DNA from 2 places in the Methylobacterium sp. 1A genome. Region 1 is predicted to be linked to the other one. Evidence: predicted binding sites of a transcription regulator. Region 1 holds the regulator's gene; the other holds the start of a gene.

The links. Region 1 encodes LexA, which represses DNA repair genes until DNA is damaged. Its sites were predicted from a motif close to TGTTCNNNNTGTGTTCNG; they were not measured.
Region 2: a site for LexA is predicted at 8,420-8,437, ahead of ACX9MN_RS23065 (ATP-dependent helicase). Genes of this name have one in related genera too.

The regions. Positions count from the first base shown of each region.
Region 1 is NZ_JBYQVE010000001.1:3,089,268-3,100,127, reverse strand. Features, by position in the region: gene ACX9MN_RS15140 (Y-family DNA polymerase) at 1-1,149, shown strand, start outside; gene ACX9MN_RS15135 (error-prone DNA polymerase) at 1,146-4,430, shown strand; gene ACX9MN_RS15130 (hypothetical protein) at 4,498-4,962, shown strand; gene ACX9MN_RS15125 (Uma2 family endonuclease) at 5,028-5,654, shown strand; gene fae (formaldehyde-activating enzyme) at 5,801-6,340, opposite strand; gene ACX9MN_RS15115 (hypothetical protein) at 6,661-6,876, shown strand; gene ACX9MN_RS15110 (hypothetical protein) at 6,894-7,343, opposite strand; gene lexA (transcriptional repressor LexA) at 7,594-8,322, shown strand; gene ACX9MN_RS15100 (ComEC/Rec2 family competence protein) at 8,316-10,643, opposite strand; gene gltX (glutamate--tRNA ligase) at 10,837-10,860, shown strand, end outside.
Region 2 is NZ_JBYQVE010000002.1:588,172-599,031, forward strand. Features, by position in the region: gene ACX9MN_RS23045 (hypothetical protein) at 1-155, opposite strand, end outside; gene ACX9MN_RS23050 (porin) at 293-1,990, opposite strand; gene ACX9MN_RS23055 (S9 family peptidase) at 2,455-4,590, shown strand; gene ACX9MN_RS23060 (AsmA family protein) at 4,687-8,112, opposite strand; gene ACX9MN_RS23065 (ATP-dependent helicase) at 8,448-10,847, shown strand.

The DNA.
Region 1 (10,860 bases):
CCGGTGGACGCCCTGCGCCTCGATCCCGGCACGGTCGCGGGCCTGAAGCGGCTCGGCCTGCGCCGGATCGGCGAGCTCGACGCCCTGCCCCGGGGGCCCCTCGCCCGCCGCTTCGGCGCGGCGCTGCTGCTGCGGCTCGACCAGGCCCTGGGCCGCCGGCCCGAGCCGCTGGCGCCCCTGACGGAGGCGGCCGCCTACGCCGCCGCCCGCGGCTTCCTCGACCCGATCGGCCGGCAGTCGGACATCGTCCGGACCGCCCGGGACCTGATGGCGGAGACCGCGCCGCGGCTGGAGCGGGACGGGCTCGGCGCCTGCGCCCTGCGCCTCGGCCTGCACCGGGTCGACGGCGCCCTGCGGGTGATCGATCTCGGCCTGTCCCGCCCCGAGCGCGATCCTGAGCGGGTCGCGGCCCTCGTCGCCCTGCGCCTCGACCGGCTGGGCCCCGCCCTCGACGCCGGCTTCGGCTTCGAGACGGTGGCGCTCGCCGTGACGGTGACCGGCCCCATGCCGGCCCGCCAGACGGATCTCGGCGCGGCGGCCCCGGGCGACGGGATCGGGTTCCTGGCCGACGCCCTGGCGCAGCGCCTCGGGCGGGCGCTCCTGCGGCTCGAGCCGCGGGCGAGCCACCTGCCGGAGCGGGCCGACCGGGACCGGGTCTGGGTTGCCGGAATGGGGCACGGACCGTCGACCGATCGAGGCGTCGGCCGGCCACGGGCGCCTCTCCCGCCCCCCGCTCCCGAACGGGAGAGTGGGCCGGATGCGCTCCTTCAGCGTCGGCGTTCAACCGTGATGGCTGAGCCTTCCGGCCCAGCGGCGGAAGAGGAGGCGCGCACCGGCGCGTCCCCCTGGCCCGACCACCTCCCGCCCCGCCCCCTGGTGATCTTCCCCCGCGGCGAGGCCGCCCTCGACGTGCTCTCGACCGTCCCGGAAGGGCCGCCCCGGCGCTTCCGCTGGCGCGCCCGGATCCACCGCGTCGCCCATGCCGAGGGGCCGGAGCGGATCGCCGCCGAATGGTGGCGCGCGCCCGGTGCGGATCGCGATTACTACCGCATCGAGTGCGAGGCCGGGCACCGGCTCTGGCTCTACCGCGACGGCCCGCACGCCCCCGATCGCCCGGCCGCGTGGTACGTCCACGGGCTCTTCGCGTGAGCGGTCCCGCCTACGCCGAGCTCGCCGTCACCACGAACTTCTCCTTCCTGCACGGCGCCTCCCATCCGCAGGACTTCGTCGTGCAGGCGGCGTCCTACGGCCTCGCGGCCATCGGCATCGCCGACCGCAACACCGTGGCCGGCGTGGTCCGGGCGCACGCGGCGGCGCTGGCGCTCGACCAGGAAGGCACACCGATCCGGATCCTGCCGGGGGTGCGCCTCGTCACCGAGGAGGGGTTCGAGGCCGTCACCTACCCGATGGACCGGGGCGCCTGGGGGCGCCTCTGCCGGCTGCTCACCCTGGGCAACCGGCGCGTCCGCAAGGGCGCGTGCCGCTTCTCCTTCGCCGAGATGGTGGAGGCCGCCGAGGGGCAGATGTTCATCGCGATGCCGCCGGCCCGGCGCCTGCCGGAGGGTTTCCGGGCGCGGCTAGAGGCGCTGGCCGCCGCCGCCCCGGGCCGGACCTTCCTCGGGGCGAGCCACACGCGCCGCGGCGACGAGCGGCGGCGCCTCGGGCTGCTCGCCGAGCTGGGCGCGGCCTCCGGCGCCCCGATGGTCGCGGTCTCGGACGCGCTCTACCACCATCCCGAGCGACGCCCGCTGCAGGACGTGGTCACCTGCATCCGCCAAGGCTGCCGGATCGAGGACGCCGGCTACCGGCTGGAGGCCAATGCCGAGCGCCACCTGAAGCCCGCCGCCGAGATGGCGCGGCTGTTCGCCGACCACCCGGAGGCGCTCGCCCGCACCGTCGAGATCGCGCAGGCCTGCGAGTTCAGCCTGTCGCAGCTGCACTACGAGTACCCGGACGAGCCGGTGCCCCCCGGGCGCACGCCGCAGGAATACCTGGAGGAGAAGACCTGGGAACGGGCGCGCTGGCGCTACGGCGGCGAGGTCCCGGACGGCGTCGCGGCGACGCTGCGCGAGGAGCTGCGGCTCATCGCAAAGATGAAATACGCCCGCTACTTCCTGACCCTGTTCGACGTGGTCGAGTTCGCCCGCGGCCGGGGCATCCTGTGCCAGGGCCGCGGCTCGGCGGCCAATTCCGCCGTGTGCTTCTGCCTCGGCATCACCGCGGTGGACCCGTCGAAGCACCGGCTGCTCTTCGCCCGCTTCATCTCGGAGAACCGCGGCGAGCCCCCCGACATCGACGTCGACTTCGAGCACGAGCGCCGCGAGGAGGTGATCCAGCACCTCTACGCCCGCTACGGCCGGGAGCGGGCCGCCCTCTGCGCCACGGTGATCCACTACCGGCCCCGCATGGCGATCCGCGAGGTCGGCAAGGTCCTGGGCCTGACCGAGGACGTGACCGCGGCGATCGCCGACACGGTCTGGGGCTCCTGGGGCACCGGCATGCCGGACCAGCACGTGCGCGAGGCCGGGCTCGACCCGGAGAACCCGGCGATCCGGCAGGCGCTCGACCTCGCCCACCAGCTGATCGGCTTCCCCCGCCACCTGTCGCAGCATGTCGGCGGCTTCGTGCTGACACGCGGCCGCCTCGACGAGACCGTGCCGGTGGGCAACGGCGCCATGGCGGACCGCACCTTCATCGAGTGGGACAAGGACGACATCGACGCGATCGGCCTGATGAAGGTCGACGTGCTGGCGCTCGGCATGCTGACCTGCCTCAAGCGCGGCCTCGATTTCCTGGAGAAGGATCACGGCACCTTCTACGAGACGCTGGCCGACCTGCCGCAGGACGATCCCGCGACCTACGCGATGCTGACGAAGGCCGATTCCGTCGGCGTGTTCCAGGTCGAGAGCCGGGCGCAGATGTCGATGCTGCCGCGCCTGAAGCCCAGGGAGTTCTACGACCTCGTGGTGCAGGTCGCGATCGTGCGCCCCGGCCCGATCCAGGGCGACATGGTCCATCCCTACCTGCGGCGACGCTCCGGGATCGACCCGGTCGAGTACCCGGCCCCGCACCCGGATCACGGCCCGGCGGACGAGCTGAAGGAGGTCCTGCAGAAGACCTACGGCGTGCCGCTGTTCCAGGAGCACGCCATGCAGATCGCCATCACGGCGGCGGGCTTCACCCCGGCCGAGGCCGACGGGCTGCGCCGGGCGATGGCGACCTTCCGCCACGTCGGGTCGATCGGCGGCTTCGCGGAGAAGTTCGTGGGCGGCATGACCCGCCGGGGCTACCCGCAGGACTTCGCCGAGCGCTGCTTCGCGCAGATCCGCGGCTTCTCGACCTACGGCTTCCCGGAGAGCCACGCGGCGAGCTTCGCGCTCCTCGTCTACGCCTCGGCCTGGATGAAGTGCCGGCACCCCGACGTCTTCCTGGCCGCGATCCTCAACGCCCAGCCGATGGGCTTCTACCAGCCGGCCCAGCTGGTGCGCGACGCCCGGGCCCACGGGGTCGAGGTGCGGGGCGTCTGCGTCAACGCCAGCGACTGGGACTGCACCCTGGAGCCGGCCGGGGATCCGGCGCTGCACGCCGTGCGGATCGGTCTGCGCGTCGTGCGCGGCCTGCCCGAGGCCGCGATGCGCCGGCTCGTGCGGCTGCGCGCCAACGGCTACGCCAGCATCGAGGGCCTGCAGGCGTCCCTCGCCCTGCCCCGCAACACCCTGGAGCGGCTGGCGGAGGCGGACGCGTTCCGCTCGCTCGGCCTCGACCGGCGCGCCGCCCTGTGGATGGTCCGCACCCTGGAGGGGACGTCATCCCGCAAGGCCGCCAAGGCCGATGCGAGCGAGCGCCGCGCCCATCTCCTCGACGCACCCCTGCCGCTCTTCGCGTGGCACGCCGATGACGGCCTGTTCCGGCACGAGCCGACGGTGGACCTTCAGCCCCTGGCCCCGTCCGAGGCCGTGGCCGAGGATTACGCCGCCACCGGCCTGTCGCTCCAGGGGCACCCGGTCGCGTTCTTCCGGGGGCGGCTCGCCCGGATCGGCGCGATCCCGGCCCGGGCCCATCTCGATCCGGCGCTGCCCCAGGGGGCGCGGGTCACGGTGGCGGGGCTCGTGCTGATCCGCCAGCGGCCCGGCACCGCCAAGGGCGTGGTCTTCCTGACGCTGGAGGACGAGACCGGTATCGCCAACGTGATCGTCTGGAAGACCGTGTTCGAGGCGAACCGCCGGATCGCCATGCAGGCGCGGTTCCTCGCCGTGCGCGGCCGGATCCAGCGGGCGGACGGGGTGGTCCACCTCGTGGCGGAGGGGTTTCGCGACCTCACCGCCGCCCTGCGCGACCTGCGCGAGGCCGGCATGAAGCTGCCGCCCGAGAACACGGATTTCGGCGTGCCCCCGGACCGGCGCGTGTTCCCCAGCCGGGATTTCCACTGAGGCCGGCCCTTCGAGCGGCCCTCGACCAGCCCCTCGACAGGCCCTGCGCCGCGCGTAGAGTGCGGCGATGTCGAGCTTCTCCGTCCCGCGCCTCCTCCTCGCCGCCTGCGCGGCCCTGCCCCTCCTGGCGGAGGCCGCCCGGGCCGACAGCTGCGACGACCTCACCCGCCAGATCGCCGACGCGATCGGCGGCCGGGTCGGCAAGCGCGCCGGCCCCAGCATCGACATCCGCGTGGCTGGCCCGATCAAGTTCGACGTGACCTGCCGGGCCGAGCCGATCGTGCAGGCGACCTCCGCCGAGCCGAGCCCCTCGGCGACCTTCTTCCGCGACCTGTCGGTGGCCTCCGAGATCCTCATCGGCCAACCGGCCGCGACCGTCGAGCCGATCATCGCCACCGCCTACCGGACCGCGCTGGCGGAGCGGCGCAAGTCGTTCATCCAGCAGAACGGCTGGTCGGCGTCCTGCTACACCGACCCGGGCAGCAGCACGATGCGCACCCTGTGCTCGGTGGGGCGTATCCCGCCGGGTTAGGCGCCCTTGACCGGGCGAACCGTCGGCGGAATCCTCGATCTCCGTCGACTCGGCCCTGGCTGCCCATGACGACTCTCAAGACCCCGCCCATCCACAGGACCGATCCCCATCGGGGCTTCCGGGACTTCATCGAGACGCGCCCCGATGAGGAGAAGTGGGAGCTCATCGAGGGCCAGATCGTGATGCAGGCCCGGCCGAGCCTCATCCATCAGGTCGTGGTCGTGAATTTCCAGCGCCTGCTGAACGCGGCTCTGGAGCGGTCGGGCTCGTCGTGGATCGCCATCCACGATCCCGCCATCGACCTCAGGCCGTTCCTCACGGGACACACCTACGTCCCGGATGTCGCGGTCATCGATGCGGCGACCATCGAGCCCGACCAGAACGTGGTCGAGGGCTGTTACCTCGCCGCCGAGATCCTCTCGCCGAGCGATCACCGGAAGCTGCCCGGTACGCACCGGACGAAGATCGACGTCAAGCGCGCGGGCTACGAGGCGTTGCCGCTCTGTCAGGCCGTGCTTCTGATCGAGCAGAGGAGCTGCGCACTGTCTCTTTCCGTGCGCAGCGGTGAGACTTGGACCCGCACCCGCCTCACCGGGGATGATCGTCTGGCGCTCCCCGTCTTCGGCCTCGAGTGTGCCGTGGCCGATCTCTACGCACGCACGCCCGTGGGGCGTGCGTCGGGACCGGGTTGACCCACAAACCATCGAAGGAACCGGGCTGGCCCCCTCCTTGCCAGCGCAGCGAAGCGATCCAGGCGGCGCCACGGTCACCGAACGCGCGCTGCCCCGACGCGCTTCGCCGCGCGATGACGGGGCGGCGTGCCCCGCCGAGCGGCCGCTCAGTACTCGATCACGCCGTCGAGCGCGTAGTGCTTCACGGTCTTCCGGTTGGCGATCAGCTCGTCGACCGTGGGCTCGCCCTTGAGGGCGCGGGCGATGGCGAGTTTCGTGGCCTCGTAGTTGGTCCGGTAGAGGTCCTTCTGGTCGAGGTTGTCGTCCTCGGCGCAGCGCTGATCGAGCCAGATCATGATGATCATGCACAGCTCGTCGAGCCCGTCCTTCGGCAGGATGCCCTCGATGATGCAGTCCACGATCGCGTCGCCGGTGGCGGCCTGGACCACGCCGCCGAGGAGCTCGGCATACTCGGCCGTGTGGATCGTGACCTTGGTGGTCATCATCGTGGCCGGGCGCACGAGCTGGTTGAGGTCGCGCACCACGAACATCCGCGTGTGGCCCTGGACCTGCCCCATCATCGACGCGAAGGCCTGACCGACCGGGCCGCGCACCGAGCCGATCAGCACCTCCGGCATGGCGTCGGTGTACTGGCCCTCGGCCGCCAGCACCGTGGCCTCGCCCGTGCGGAACCAGATCTCTTGCATGTTCGAACTCCACCTGATCGGAGCCCGCGGGAGACATCATCGGCGGCCTCGCGTCAATCGCCCCGAAGCCGGCTCCCATCCCGGCCGCCCCTGCCCTCGCCCGCGCTGCGGCGCGGGCGCGGACCCGTGCCGCCCCGCGTCGCCGCGATGCGGCCGCCGGCATCCGCGACGGCGCGCATCTCCACCCCTGCGCGGCCTGTGGCCTTGAGGAACGCGGACAGGCGAGGCAGGGAAGATCGGAGCGCGGCTCCGGGAGCGGTCCCGGGCCTGGCCGTTCCGGTGGGCGCGCGGCGCCGTGCCGGGCATGCGGGAGGAACACGATGGCGGAGAGCACGGACCGGGGCTCCGGCTGGAGCCTTCAGGCGAGCGCCGTGCCCGACGGGGTGCGCCTGGAACTCGCCCTCGCCGACCTCGGCGGTGCGCCGGTCACCGCCGCGATCGTGCTCGACCGGACGGAGGCCCGGGCCTTCGCCCGCGCCCTGCTGGCCGCCGCCGGCGACGCCGCGGAGCGGACCTTCCCGAAGCCGGGCGCCTGAGGACGCGCCGCCAGCCGTCAGCGCACGCCGAGGCCCGGATTGCGGCCCGGCAGGCGGGGGACCACGGTGCCGCGCTTCTCGATCGGCGCGTCGCAGGCGTAGGCGAACTCAGTCTTCAGCGGATCGAACACGGTCTCGCCGGTGATCCGGCAATCCTCGCGCACGGTCTCGTCGAGATAGGCCCGGGCGGCGGTGCGGAAGCGCTTCACCCGGGTGGCGCCCGGCTCCGGATCGATCCGGACCTCGCTCAGGTTGCAGCCGGTATACTCGCGCAGGGCGTTGGACACGATCAGCATCCGGCGCAGCTGCCGGTTGTCGTAGACCTCGTAGGGCTCCTTGCAGCCGATCGTGACGACCTGGGGAGTGAGCGCCACGTAGTTCCGCGAGATGTAGGAGAATCCGGTGGTGCAGCCGGCGAGGCCGAGGGCGGCGAGGCCGAGGGGCAGCAGAGCTGCGGGTCGTCGCATCCTCGTCATTCCAAGAGGGTCCCAGCCCGCGCCCCGGATCCGCCGCCTTCCCGGCGGGGCGCCGCGATGCATTGAAACGGCTCCGCTTGCGCCGTCAATGCGTTTCTCGACCTTACTCCCGCGGGCGCGCCGCGGCGCGCCGGGCCGAGCGGTGCCGCTCTTGCGGAACACTTGCGGAACGTTTAACCTGTTCGTGATTTGTTTCGGAGACCGTCACGTGGCGGTCCGCCAAGCCGCGAGTCCCCCGTCGATGCTCACGCGCAAGCAGCTGGACCTCCTGCGATTCATCCAGAGCCGGATGCAGGAATGCGGTGTCCCGCCGTCGTTCGACGAGATGAAGGATGCCCTCGATCTCAAGTCGAAATCCGGCATCCACCGGCTGATCACGGCGCTCGAGGAGCGCGGCTTCCTCCGGCGCCTCCCCAATCGGGCGCGCGCCATCGAGGTGATCCGGATCCCCGAGAGCCTGACCCAGGCCGCTCCGGCGACTCAGGCCCCCGTCGAGCCGCGCCGCTTCACGCCGAGCGTGGTCGAGGGCGGTAAGTCCAAGCAGCCGCCGGCCCCGGCGAGCACGCGGATGATCGACGAGTCCGGCCGCGCCATCTCGATCCCGGTCATGGGCCGGATCGCGGCCGGTACGCCCGTCTCGGCGATCCAGAACCAGAGCCACGCCATCACCCTGTCGCCGGACTTCGTGGCCGGCGGCGAGCACTACGCCCTCGAGGTGCGCGGCGACTCGATGGTCGAGGCGGGCATCCTGGACGGCGACCTCGTGGTCATCCGCAAGCAGGAGACGGCCAATACCGGCGACATCATCGTGGCACTGATCGACGACGAGGAGGCGACGCTCAAGCGCCTGCGCCGCCGCGGCTCGTCGATCGCCCTCGAGGCCGCCAACCCGGCCTACGAGACCCGCGTGCTCGGGCCCGACCGGGTCCGGATCCAGGGCCGCCTCGTGAGCCTCGTCCGCCGCTACTGAAGCGGCTCGGCCGGCGCGTCGCCGGGGGCGAGGTCTCCGCCCGGCGCGGCGTCGGCCTCCGGCGTCGCGGCGACCCCGTCCTCCGCGGGGCGGTCGCCCGGCTCCGCGGTGACCGGCCGCGGCGGTCCAGGCCCGCGCCCGGCGGCCGGCTGCCAGGGCACGGCGCGGCCGTCGTTCCGGGCGTAGCGCGCGGCGAAGCCGTCGCCGTCGATCCGGAGGGCCACGGCCCCGCGGGCGGCGAGGACGCGCCGGTCGATCACCAGCGGCCCCGTGCAGGTCGGCGGCGCCGCGAGGCCCGTGATCAGCACCGCGGCGCGGGCGCAATCCTCCGGGAAGGCCCGCCGGTCCCGGACCAGGGCGACCGCCCGCCCGTCCGGCAGCCGGGCGGTGCAGCCGAGCCGGTCGCAGCGCCCGCTGCCCGACCGGACGATCAGCGCCGCGGACCGCCGCCCGTCGCCGTCCGCCTTCAGCCACTGCTCGAGGACGAAGCCCGAAGGGCTGCCGAGGGCCGCGAGCCGCCCGTCCGGGCCCCGCACCGCGGCCCCCGCGCCCTGCCGGTCGACGTAGAGGTCGTAGTGGTCGGGCCGGGCCGCGAGGACGAGCCCGAGCAGGACCGGCGGCACGGCGAGCCAGCGCAGGCGCGAGGCCGGCAGCGTCCCCAGCAGCAGGCCGGCGGTCAGCAGGGCCAGCGCCCCGGCGCCGAAGGCCGGCAGCACCAGGACCGCCCGCTCGAACCCGGCGATCCAGTCCGAGATCGCCAGCATCCCGGCCACCGCCTGCCCCATCAGCCACCAGACCGGCCGGTCGAGGGCGAAGGGATAGGCGAGGCAGCCGATCACCGCGGCGGGCATCACCACCAGGGAGACGAGCGGCAGGGTCAGGGCGTTGCCGACGAGGCCGAAGGGCTGGACCGTCTGGAAGTGGTAGGTGGCGAAGGGGGCCGTCGCGACCTGCGCCACCAGGGTCGTGGCCAGGGTCCCGGTGATCGCCGACAGGCCGGTCCCGACGAGCCGCCCGATCCGCCCGGCCCCCGGGCGCACGAGCAGCCGCCCGTCGATCAGCCGCGCGCAGGCGATCAGCCCGGCCACGGCGCCGAAGGACATCTGGAAGCTCGGGCCGAGCAGGCCCTCCGGCTCCCGGGCGAGCGCGATCAGCGCCGCGAGGGCGAGGTTGCGCATCGACAGGGCCGGCCGGTCCACCAGGATCGCGCCGAGCATGATCAGGGTCATGATCAGCGAGCGCTCGGCCGCGATGTCCCAGCCCGAGAAGGCGCAGTAGGCGGTGACGCCGACCATGGCGAAGCCGGCCGCGATCTTCTTGATCGGCCAGAGCAGCGCGCAGAGCGGCACCGCGGCGAGGAGCGCCCGCACCAGCCAGAACACCACGCCGGCGGCCAGCACCATGTGGAGGCCCGAGATCGACACCACGTGGTAGATGCCGGCGGCGCGGAGCGCGTCGTTGGTGGCCGGCCCGATGAGGCCGCGCTTGCCCGTCACCAGGGCCGCCGCCACCGCACCCGCCTGGCCGCCGGCGGCCTCCGCGATCCGGCGCGTGAGCCCGTTGCGCGCCGCGTCGAGCGCAGCGGCGAGCCGCAGGCCCAGCGGCGGCGGCCCGGACGGTTCCCGGACGGTGACGGTGCCGATCAGCGAGCCCACCGCGCCGATCCCCTGGAAATAGGCGTCCCGGGCGAAGTCGTAGCCGCCGGGCCGGGCCGCCTCCGGGGGCGGCAGCAGCCGGGCCGTGGCGGCGACGCCGTCCCCGGGACGCGGGATCGGCGTCTTCCGGAACGAGACCCGGACCCGGGCGGGCCGCGCCTCCGGCGCGAGGCCGGCGAAGCTCTCCACCCGGATCACCAGCCGGGCGCCCACCTCGCGCTCGTCCAGGGCCTCGACCGTTCCGACGAGCGGGCCGATCGTGGTGCGGGTGAGGATCGGTGCGGCGACCTGCGAGACCCGCCAGGTCGCCGCCGCGAAGCCGAGGAACGCGGCCGCCACCGCGAGCGCCGCCGCCAGGGCCGCCGGCCGCGCGCCGAGGACGGGGACCGGCGCCAGCGCGAGGCCGGCCGCGATCAGGGGGGCGGCGAGGCTCGGCGCGCCGTCGGCCGCCGCGAAGTAGACCAGGATCCCGCCGCCGAAGGCCACCGCCAGCCAGGGGAACAGCCGGCGCTGCTCGGCCTCGCGGGCGAGGCCGGCGACGACCCAGTCGCGGAGCGCCGGGAGGGCGGCCAGGAGGGCGGCCAAGAGGGCGGCGGGAAGGGCTCGGGCGCGCGGGCCGATCAGCGCGACCGCGCCGTCCGCCCGCCTCGCGCCGATCCGCCGCATCGCCGCCGCCCCGCTCCGCGCGACCTGTCGTCGGGGCCGGGCGATTCTGCGGGCGATTCTTAACGCATCCGCCGGCCCGTGCTACAGCGGGTTCTTCGTGCTACGGGCGCCCTGTCGAGCCCCTCGCCGCTCCGCCGCCCCTTCGCCGTCCGTCGCGCCCCGTCCGCGACCAGCCCCGGAACATACCGGACCGATGTCCTCAGCCGTCGTCACGCGC
Region 2 (10,860 bases), on a different contig from region 1:
ACCTCGTAGCCCATCGCCTCGAACCGGTCGATCAGCGCGGCGCTCTCGGTGGCGGAGCGGGCCGCCCAAGCGGCGAGGATGTCGTTCACCCGCTCCAGGTCCGCGGCGGGGTGATCGTCCTGCGGATCCGGCTGCGGATCGGGGATCGCGTCCATGTCGGCACCTCGGGATCGAACCGGTGACCGTGGTCGACGCCACGGCCCGCGGTTCAACGCCCCAGGCCGGAACCGGCTCCCGGCCGAGCCGGCATCGCCGCCAGCCCTCTTGGATCACCCCGGATCCGCAGCCGCCCTCAGAAGTCCCGCTGCACGCGCGCGCGAACCTGGATGACGTCGACGTGGCGGGCGGTCGAGACCGGGTTGGCGAGGTTGTTGACGTAGGCCGCGTTCTGGTTGGGATACCGGCCCAGGTCGAGGATGCGGCCGCTCTGCGGCCCGTAGCGCGTGTAGATCGCCTCGACGCCGATATCGAACTCCTTCACCGGCGACCAGATCAGGTTGCCACCGACCACGAAGCGGTAGCTGTCCCGCAGGACCTGGCTCAGGTCGAAGAACCGCGTGCCGGGGGTGCCCGGCCCGGTCCCGGTCACGCCGAAATAGGCGCCCTGCGCCGCGCGGGCGCCGCGGGCGAAGCTCAGGGCGCCGTAGGAGCCGAAGAAGGCGGAGCGGACCGCGGGCGTCCAGTAGTGCAGCATCGCCGCCGTGAACGAGTAGCTCGTCGACAGCTCCAGGCGCTGGGTGAAGGGGTTGATCACGCCGTCGCTGAAGAACTGGGAGAAGGCCGCCCCCTGCACCGCGGTGGCCGATTGCGCCCAGGGGCCGTTATAGGCCGGCAGGCCGGTATACAGGGCGGTGCCCTCCCCGTAGGCGCCCTGCAGGTAGAGCGTGTCGCCGGTCGCTATCGCTGGCAGGTTGATCTTCACGCCCCCCTGAACGGCCCAGCCGAGGGCGGAGGCCGCGCCGCCCGGGGTGCGGTTGTTGCCCAACGAGACGGGCGCCCCCAAGTTGGTGCCGGCGAACGAGACGCTGCTGAGCAGGCCGTGGTTGACCTCGTGCACGGCCCCCGAGAGCTGCGCGGAGCCCCAGGACTGGTCGGAGCGCAGGACGCCGACGATGTCGGGCATGCGGCTGCGCTGGACCGTGTCCACGAAGCCCACCCCTGTCGGGCGGCCGGCGGCGTCGTAGCCGACGAAGACCGGGGCGACGGGGTTCCCGGGCGAGAGGATCGCGCCGGGATTCGGGAACGCCGAGGCCGCGGCGTTCTGGGACGCGTAGACCGGCGTGCGGCGGAATACCGGGTCCTCCATCGACAGCGATGCGGACAGGCCCTTGCCCAGCGTCGCCGTGTAGGCAGCGAGGTTGGTCGAGGGATTGTCCGAGCCGATGGAGGCGACGATGAACTCGAAGTCGTGAGCGTAGAAATCGAAGAACGAGGAGGCGCGGCCGGCGGTGATGCCGGCGAACTGGATGAAAGCCTTGTCGACGTTGAACTGCTGCTGGGCCCGCCCGAACTGATCGACGCCCAGGGCCGGGAAGGCGCCGCCGATCCGGTTCAGCGCGCCGGCATGCATGGTGGCGAAACCGATCCGGCTCCCGGCGTCGAGGCGGAGGAAGGCGCGCAGGGTGCCGTAGGACGTCTGGGACCGGGCGTCGAGGTTGATCCGGAGGCGGCCCTGGTAGCCGCTGTAATCCCCTGGGGTGGCGGTCGCGCTCCCCGAACGGCTGTAGGAAGGCTGGTAGGCGTACTCGTAGCGCGCGCGGCCGGAGAGGCGCAGGCAGGTATCGGTGCCGGGGATGAAGAAGAAGGCCTGGCCGTAGGCCGAGCAGATCCGCACGTGCTCGATGAGCTGCGATTTTTGCCGATCGGGAAGTTCCGCCGCCTCCGCCGGCAGACTCAGCAACCCCGCAACACCCGCCAGTACGCCCGTTGTCCCCCGCTTCGCACGATGTTTCCGGTACTCAGCACACACAACATGCATCGAATCGGCCATTCCACCATCCGCAAGTCCCCCTTCATGTCGGACGGATCGCGGAGCCGGATAATCCCAGAGCGATTTTCTCGGGCCTGTGCTCGGCTCGACTTGTCAGGATCTGTGGCGCACCCGCGGCGTTCCGGTGCCGCGTTGAGGCCGAAATCGGCCGCTGCGCCAAGTCCCTGGCGGGTTCGGGGCCTTCGCCGAGTCCGCACGATCGGGCCGCCCCGGCGCGGCTCCCGACGCGGCCCCGGCGCGGGACCGCGCCGGCGGATCGCGTCGTCGGCCGGACCGTTTCCCGCGCCACCGATGCCGGAAAGCAACGGATCGGCCCCGGTCCCGCGACCGCGCCGTCCCGGCCGGCGATACGCGCCGCCCGCCCCGGCCGCGCCCCCGGACGCCTTGCATCCGCGCGCCCGGCGGGACACATCCCCTCACCCGGACGCGACACCCGCGCGCGACGGGACCCGACGGGAGAGACGATGACGGAGATCGGCCACGGCTTGCTCGCTCACAGGACCGGCGCGCCGGTGGCCGAGGCCCGGCCGCGACGCTTCAGCGTCCACGGGCAGGAGATCACCGACGACTACGCGTGGCTGAAGGCCGAGAACTGGCAGACGGTCCTGAAGGACCCGGCCGCGCTGCCGAAGGACATCGCCGCCTACCTGAACGCCGAGAACGCCTTCGCCGAGGCGGCGCTCGCCGGGAGCGCGGAGCTCCGGCGGCAGCTCGTCGCCGAGATGCGCGGGCGGATCCAGGAGGACGAGAGCGGCGTCCCCGAGCCGGACGGGCCCTTCGCCTACTACACCCGCCACCGCGAGGGCGGGCAGCACCCGCTGATCTGCCGGCGGCCGGCCACATCACCCGACGTGCCCGAGTCGGGCTTGGACCCGGACGAGACGATCCTCATCGACGGCGACCGCGAGGGTGAGGGCCTGCCGTTCTTCGAGATCGCCGCCGCGGTGCATTCCGACGACCACGCCCGGCTCGCCTGGAGCGCCGACACCAAGGGCTCGGAACTCTACACGATCCGGGTGCGCGACGTCGCCACCGGCCTCGATCTCGACGACCGGGTCGAGGCGACCTCCGGCGAGGCGGTCTGGGCCGCGGACGGCGCGAGCTTCTGGTACGTGGCGGTGGACGCCAACCACCGCCCCGCCAAGGTGATGCGCCACCGCGTCGGCACGGGGCAGAGCGAGGACGAGACCGTCTACACGGAGGCCGATGCCGGCTACTTCGTCCACATCGGCAAGACGCAGTCCGGCGCCTTCCTCGACGTGACGGTGAGCGACCACGAGACCTCCGAGGTCCGGCTGCTCGACCGCCACGCGGAGGACGCCCCCCTGCGCCTCGTCGAGCCGCGCACGCCGCTGCTGATCTACGGCGTCGAGCACCGCGGCGACCGCCTGTTCATCCGCACCAACGCGGACGGCGCCGAGGACTTCAAGATCGTCACCGCGCCGCTCGACGATCCGGGCCGCGCCAACTGGACCGACCTCGTGCCGCACCGGCCCGGGGTGATGATCCGCTACCTGCACCTGCTGGCCGGCCACCTGGTCCGGCTGGAGATCGAGAACGCCAAGCCGCGGATCGTGGTGCGCGACCTCGCCGACGGCACCGAGCACGTCGTCGCCTTCGCCGAGGAGGCCTACTCCCTCGGACTGCGGGCCGGGCTCGCCTTCGACACGGCCACGATCCGCTTCGTCTACTCGTCGATGACGACCCCGTCGGAGACCTGGGACTACGACTGCGCAACCCGAACCCGGCTCCTGCGCAAGCGGCAGGCGGTGCCGAGCGGCCACGACCCGGCCGCCTACGTGACCCGGCGGCTCTTCGCCACCGCGCCGGACGGCGAGCAGGTGCCGATCTCGCTGCTGCACCGCCGGGACCTCGCCCTCGACGGCGGCGCGCCGCTGCTGCTCTACGGCTACGGCTCCTACGGCACGCTGATGCCGGCGGCGTTCCGCACGAACCTCCTGAGCCTAGTCGACCGCGGCTTCGTCTACGCGATCGCCCATATCCGCGGCGGCACCGAGAAGGGCTGGCGCTGGTACCTCGACGGCAAGCGCGAGAAGAAGCCCAACACCTTCACGGACTTCATCGCCTGCGCCCGCGCTCTGATCGACGCGCGCTACACGTCCGAGAAGCGCATCGTCGCCCATGGCGGGTCGGCGGGCGGGATGCTGATGGGGGCGGTGGCCAACCTCGCCCCGGAACTGTTCGCCGGCATCGTCGCCGACGTGCCCTTCGTCGACGTGCTCAACACCATGCTGGACGCGGAGCTGCCGCTGACCCCGCCGGAATGGCCCGAATGGGGCAACCCGGGCGAGAGCGAGGCCGCCTTCCGGACGATCCTGTCGTACTCGCCCTACGACAACGTCGCCGCCAAGGACTACCCGGCGATCCTGGCCCTCGGCGGCCTCACCGACCCGCGGGTGACCTACTGGGAGCCGGCCAAGTGGGTCGCGCGGCTGCGCGCCACCATGACGGGCGGCGGGCCGGTGCTCCTGCGGATCAACATGGAGGCCGGCCACGGCGGCGCCGCCGGCCGGTTCGACCGGCTGGAGGAGGTGGCGCTGATCTACGCCTTCGCGCTGATGGCGGTGGGGAAGGCGTAGAGCCGCCGCCCGTGCGGGCGCGGCGCTCCACGGGGTGCTGCGCCTGAGGCCGTCACGCTGGCCAGCCCCACCCCCGCCCTCAGGACGCGGCCGGCCTCACGGCCGGGCCTCGGCCGGCGCCGGTGGCTGGGCAGCACCCTCCTCCGGGTTGCGCGGCCGCCTCGCCGCCTCCTCGGCGGCCTTGTCGGCGGCAGTCCTGTCCGCCGCGGCCTTGAGGGCCGCCGCGCGGGCCCGATCCATCTCGATCCGGGCGCGGCGGCGCTGCCGCTCCACCTGGTCGGCCTCGGTCAGCTCGATCGTCTCCAGCTCGCGCTGCAGCACGAAGGCCGCGAGGCCGTTCGACAGGGTGCCGACGTCGAGCACCCGCTCGGGCGCGCCGAGCGGTCCGGTCAGGCCGAACTGGACCGCGGGCGGCCCGGCATTCCAGCCGCGGGGCACCGGGCCGCCCGCGAGCGTGCCGCGGGCGTCGAGGCGCCCGGCGCGCAGGTCGTAGCCGACGGTGCCGACCCAGCGGGCCGGCCCGAGATCGAGGTCGAACGGCCCGGCCCGCAGCACGCCCCCCACGATCGTGGCGGCGGCCCGGGCGGATCCGCGCGCCTGCGCGCCGCCCCGGGCGAGTTCCTCGGTGACGAGCGCCTGGAGCCGACCCTCGCGGAGCGGGTCGTCCATCTCGGCCGCGCGGGCGAGAGCGCGGCCGAGCGCCGCGGGATCGGCCGCGGGCAGGCTCAGGTCCGTCAGGGTGAGCGCGCCGCTGCCCGAGAGGCTGTCGGCGAGGCCCGGCAGGGTCTCGGCCGTGGCGGCGAAGCGCAGGTCGGCGCTCAGGCGGCCGCCGAACGGGCCGCCGGCCAGGGTGGGGAGCGCCGCGCCGTCGAGGCTGCCCGAGCCCGAGACCGAGGCGCCGGCCCCGAGCCGGGCGATCGTCACCGAGCCCGCGAGGCGGCCGCCGGCGAGCTTGCCGGTCAGGTCGCGCAGGGTCAGGCCCGCGTCGGCGAGGCCGAGGGCAGCGGTCGCGTCGGTGGCGACGAGGCCGCGGCCGAGATCCAGGCTGGCCACGCGGGCGTCGAGGGACAGGGCCGGGTGGGCGGTCGGCGGGCCGAACGCGCCGTTCGCCCCCGGCGGGATCACCAGGGCGGCCGCGAGCTGCGGGATCGACAGCCGGTCGAGGGCGAGGCGGCCGTGCAGGGCACCGCCTGCCGCCCGCAGCAGCGTCCCGTTCACCCCCGCGCCCGCAACCGTGCCGGCGAGCGCGGCAGCGGCCTCGCCCTGCTGCCGCGACAGCGTGACGGTGAGGTCGGCCGGCCACGCCCCCGGTGCCAGGGTCGCGGCGCCGGCCAGCGTCAGGAACGGCGCCAGATCGGCCGTCTCGGCGCGGAGCGTGCCGCCGGTGGGGACGAAGTCGGGACCGACCAGGATCGGGCGGCCCGTGGCGAGGCGCAGGCCCGCGACCGTGCCGTTCGCCGTCAGGGCGAGGGTCTGGCCCTCCGGCCGCTCGGCTGTCAGGCGCAGCTCGGCAGGTTGCTGCAGGCCGGCGAGGTCGGTGCGGCCGAACCACGCCCCCGCCCGCGGCGCCGTGAGGGTGGCGGTGCCGCCCTCGATCCGCGTGCCGCGGCTCGCGAGCGTCAGGTCGAGGGTGCCGCCGCCGGCACTGCCCCGGGCCTGGGTCCGCAGGGCCGCGGCCGCGCCGCCCTCCCGGTCGAGGGTGACGGCGAGGTCGAGGGGCGCGTCCCGCAGGAAGGCGGGCAGCAGGCGGATCTCGCCCACCCAGACCCGCTCGAGCAGGCCGAGCAGCGGCGCCGCCGCCGGCGCCTTGAGGCGCCCGGAGACGCGGCCGGTCCCGTCCGCGCCGATCTGCCCGGACAGCCGGGCGCTGGCGCCGGCGAGGTCGGTGACGTCGAGGCTGTCGACCGTCAGGCCGGCGCCGTCCGACTGGATCCGCGCCGCGATCGTGCCGGTGCCGGAGCCCGCGGTGCCGAACCGGACGTCCTTCGCCTCGAGCGTCAGGGCGAGGTCGGTGTCGCGCAGGGTGCCGAGGGTCGTCCCGAGGGGCGGCAGGCCGGCGATGTCGAGGCCGGTGGCGCGGATCTGGGCCTCGAACCGCCCGCGCTCGGCGCCCTCGGCGGCGGTGTAGCGGGCGTTCCCGGTGATCCGCGCCGGCCCGAGGCCGAGGCGCATGTTGCGCAGGGATAGGCCGGTCCCGGCGGCCGACAGGTCGGCGGCGGCCTCGATCTTCCGCCCGTCGAGCAGCGCGACGAGTGGCCCCTCGGCGCCGAGGCGGCGCAGGTAGCGGCCGAGCGCCTCCGAGTCGGGGGCGGCGAGCGCCACCGGGCCGGAGAAGCGCAGCGGCGCCGTCTCGACCTGCCCGCTCGCCGTGACGGTGGACTCGGCCGGGCCGGTCACCGCGAAGCGGCGCAGCAACAGGCCGCCGGCCCGCTCCAGGGTGCCGGTGAGGGCGAGGTTCGACCATTCCTCGCCGCCCAGCACGGCGCTGCCCACCGTGAGGTCGAGGTCGAGCATCGCCGGCAGGCTGCCCGTCGAGCGCGGCAGGCCGCGGGCGATCAGGTTCTGCCCCTCCGCCGAGGCCAGGAAGGCGTCGAGGTCGAGGCGGCGGGCGTCCAGGGTCAGGCCGGCGCGCCACTGGCGCAGGTCGAGCCGTCCGGTGCCGCCGAGCCGCAGGGCCCGGCCGCCGGGGTCGATGGCGAGGTCGACGGCCTCGAAGCGCACCTGCGTGCCCCGGGCCTTGAAGGTGCCGGCCAGCGAGAACGGCAGGTAGGCGCCGGCCACCTGGGTCGGCGGCCCGACGACGAGGCGGGCGGAGCCCTCGGCCTCGACCTGGGCGCCACCGGATTCGGCGGGGACGAGGCCGAACCGCGCGTCCGCCTCGAAGCGCGGCGTCGCGTCGCCGCCGCCGGAGATCTTGGCGGCGAGGCGCCCGTCCGGTCCCGGCGTGCCGCTGACCGCCCGGAACGGGACGCCGCCGCTCGTCCCCTCGATCCGCCAGGGCCCGACCAGGGCCGGCGCCTGCAGGCGCAGGTCCTGGACGTAGAGCTGGTCGGTCCGCCCGGTGGCGGGGACCTGCGTGGTGACGAGGAACTGCTGGATGTGCAGGTTCTCGATGGCGAGGTCGCGGTCGCGCAGGGCCCCGCCGAAATCGGGCGGCAGCTTCAGCGTGTCCGGGCCGGCGACCGGGAGCTTGATCTCGGCCCGGCCGATCCGGGTCTCGGTGAAGCGGAACTCGCCCTTGAGGAGCGGCGCCAGGGCGATCTCGGCCTTGACGAACCGAGCATCCAGGCTCGGGCGGTCCGGATCGGCGCCGAGGTGGAGGCGGTCGACTCGCAGCCGCGGCGACGGCAGCAGGCGGACCTCGATCCGGCCGTCGGTCCGGACCGGAACGCCCAGGGACCGGGCGAGCGCCCGCTCGACGAGCCCGCGATGGGCCTGCCAGTCGACGAAGGGCGGGACCGCGAGCGCCGCCACGAGAACCAGGATGACGGCGCACGCCAGCGCGGTCAGAAGATCACGCAATGGTCCCGTTCCGCACCATCTCTGCGCGAGGCCGCGACCTCACCGGGCCGCCGTGCCCCGCGTGCCCCCGCGAGTCAGTCGCCACGGCCATAGCACGATAAGCCGCCGGGGGCGCCAGCGGCGATGCCACGGTCCCGAGCGGCGGTCGGGGCACGCGCGAGGTTCCTCGGGCAGCCCGGGCCCGCGGCCTCCGGATCGCGCGGCCGGCCGCGGAGCGCGACGCGCCCGGAGGACGCGGATCACCCCGGCGCGGACAGCCGCGCTTCATGGCTCCGCGCCCCCGCCGCGGCGCGAACGGCCTCGACGCCGTTCGCGATTTGGTCCAGGGAAGCGGGATGCAGAACCGCCCGCATCCGCAACCCACCGGGGACGGCGCGCCCGCCACGTCCATCGCCGCCCGCGCCATGGGCGCCCTCCGGCGCGACGCGGCCGGCTACCTCGAGGGGCTCAACCCCGAGCAGCGCCGCGCCGTCGAGACCACGGAGGGCCCGGTCCTGGTGCTGGCCGGGGCCGGCACCGGCAAGACCCGGGTGCTGACCACCCGCATCGCCCACCTGATCGCCACCAACCGGGCGCGCCCCTTCGACATCCTGGCGGTGACCTTCACCAACAAGGCCGCCCGGGAGATGAAGCACCGGATCGGCGCGCTGATCGGGCCGGCCGGAGAGGGCATGCCGTGGCTCGGCACCTTCCACGCCATCGGCACCAAGATCCTGCGCCGCCACGCCGAGCTGGTCGGGCTGAAATCCGACTTCACCATCCTCGGCACCGACGACCAGCTCCGGCTGATGAAGCAGGTCATCGCCGACCAGAACGTCGACGAGAAGCGCTGGCCGGCCCGGGCCCTATCCCACGCCATCGACGGCTGGAAGAACCGCGGCCTCGGCCCCGAGCAGGTGCCCCCGGGCGAGGCCTCGGCCTTCGCGTTCGGCAAGGGCGGCGCCCTCTACACCGCCTACCAGGCCCGGCTCGCGACGCTGAACGCCGTCGATTTCGGCGATCTCCTGCTGCTCTGCCTCAAGCTCTGGCGGGAGAACCCCGACGTCCTGGCCAATTACCAGGACCGGTTCCGCTACATCCTGGTCGACGAGTACCAGGACACCAACGTCGCCCAGTACCTGTGGCTGCGCCTGCTGGCGCAGTCCCGGAAGAACATCGCCTGCGTGGGCGACGACGACCAGTCGATCTACGGCTGGCGCGGCGCCGAGGTCGACAACATCCTGCGCTTCGAGCACGATTTCCCGGGCGCGGTGGTGGTGCGGCTGGAGCGCAACTACCGCTCCACGGGCCACATCCTGGCCGCCGCCTCGGGGCTGATCGCCAGGAACGAGAGCCGCCTCGGCAAGACTCTGCGCACCGACGACGAGCCGGGCGAGCGCGTCACCGTGACGGGCGCGTGGGATTCGGAAGAGGAGGCGCGGATGCTCGCCGAGTCGATCGAGTCCCTCCAGTCCAAGCAGCATCCCCTGTCGGAGATCGCCGTGCTGGTGCGGATCTCGGCGCAGATGCGCGAGATCGAGGACCGGTTCGTCCAGCTCGGGCTGCCCTACCGGGTCATCGGCGGCCCGCGCTTCTACGAGCGCGCCGAGATCCGCGATGCGCTGGCCTACCTGCGCGCCACTGTGAACGTCAGCGACGACCTCGCCTTCGAGCGGATCGTGAACACGCCCAAGCGCGGCCTGGGCGACGCCACTCTGCAGCAGCTCCACACCTACGGCCGCGCCAACCGGCTGCCTCTGCGCATCGCCGCCGCGCGCCTGTGCGAGACCGACGAGCTGAAGCCCCGGGTCCGCTCGACCCTGCGGGCGCTGACCGAGAGCTTCTCCCGCTGGGCGCGGCTCGCGGAGTCGCAGCCGCACAGCGAGGTCGCGCAGACCATCCTGGAGGAATCCGGCTACACCGAGATGTGGCAGAAGGACCGCTCCGCCGACGCCGCCGGCCGGCTGGAGAACCTGAAGGAATTCGTCCGCTCCATGGAGGAGTTCCCCGACCTCGCGGCCTTCCTGGAGCACGTCTCCCTGGTGATGGAGGCCTCGGAGGCCGAGGGCGCCGAGCGGGTCTCGCTGATGACGCTCCACGCCGCCAAGGGGCTCGAGTTCGACACCGTGTTCCTGCCCGGCTGGGAGGACGGCCTGTTCCCGAACCAGCGGGCGCTCGACGAGAGCGGCCGGGCCGGCCTGGAGGAGGAGCGGCGCCTCGCCCATGTCGGGCTAACCCGGGCGCGCAAGCGCGCGAAGCTGTCCTTCGCGGTCAACCGGCGCATCCACGGGCTCTGGTCCTCGACCATCCCGTCCCGGTTCATCGACGAGTTGCCCGAGACGGCGGTCGACGTGGTCGAAGCCCCGGCGCACTTCTCCGCCGGCGCCTCGCGGTTCGACCGCAACCCGACGCCGTTCGGATCGAGCTACGGCACGCCGGGCTGGCAGCGCGCGCAGGCCAACACCGCGCCGGGCGGCCGGTCCGGGTTCGGATCGGGGTCCGGAGGCGGCTTCCGCTCGGCGGGCCCGGGCGGCCGGTCCGGGGGCCAGTCCGGCGGTCCCCGCCAGATCGAGGGCGAGTTGATCGCTAAGTCGACGGGCGCGCCCTCGGCCTTCCAGGGCGGCCAGCGGGTCTTCCACACCAAGTTCGGCCCCGGAACGGTCGCGGCAGTCGACGGCAACAAGCTGACCGTTGACTTCGACAAGGCCGGCCGGAAGATGGTCCTCGACAGCTTCGTCCAGGCCGGATCGAGCTAGTCCCGCCGACCAA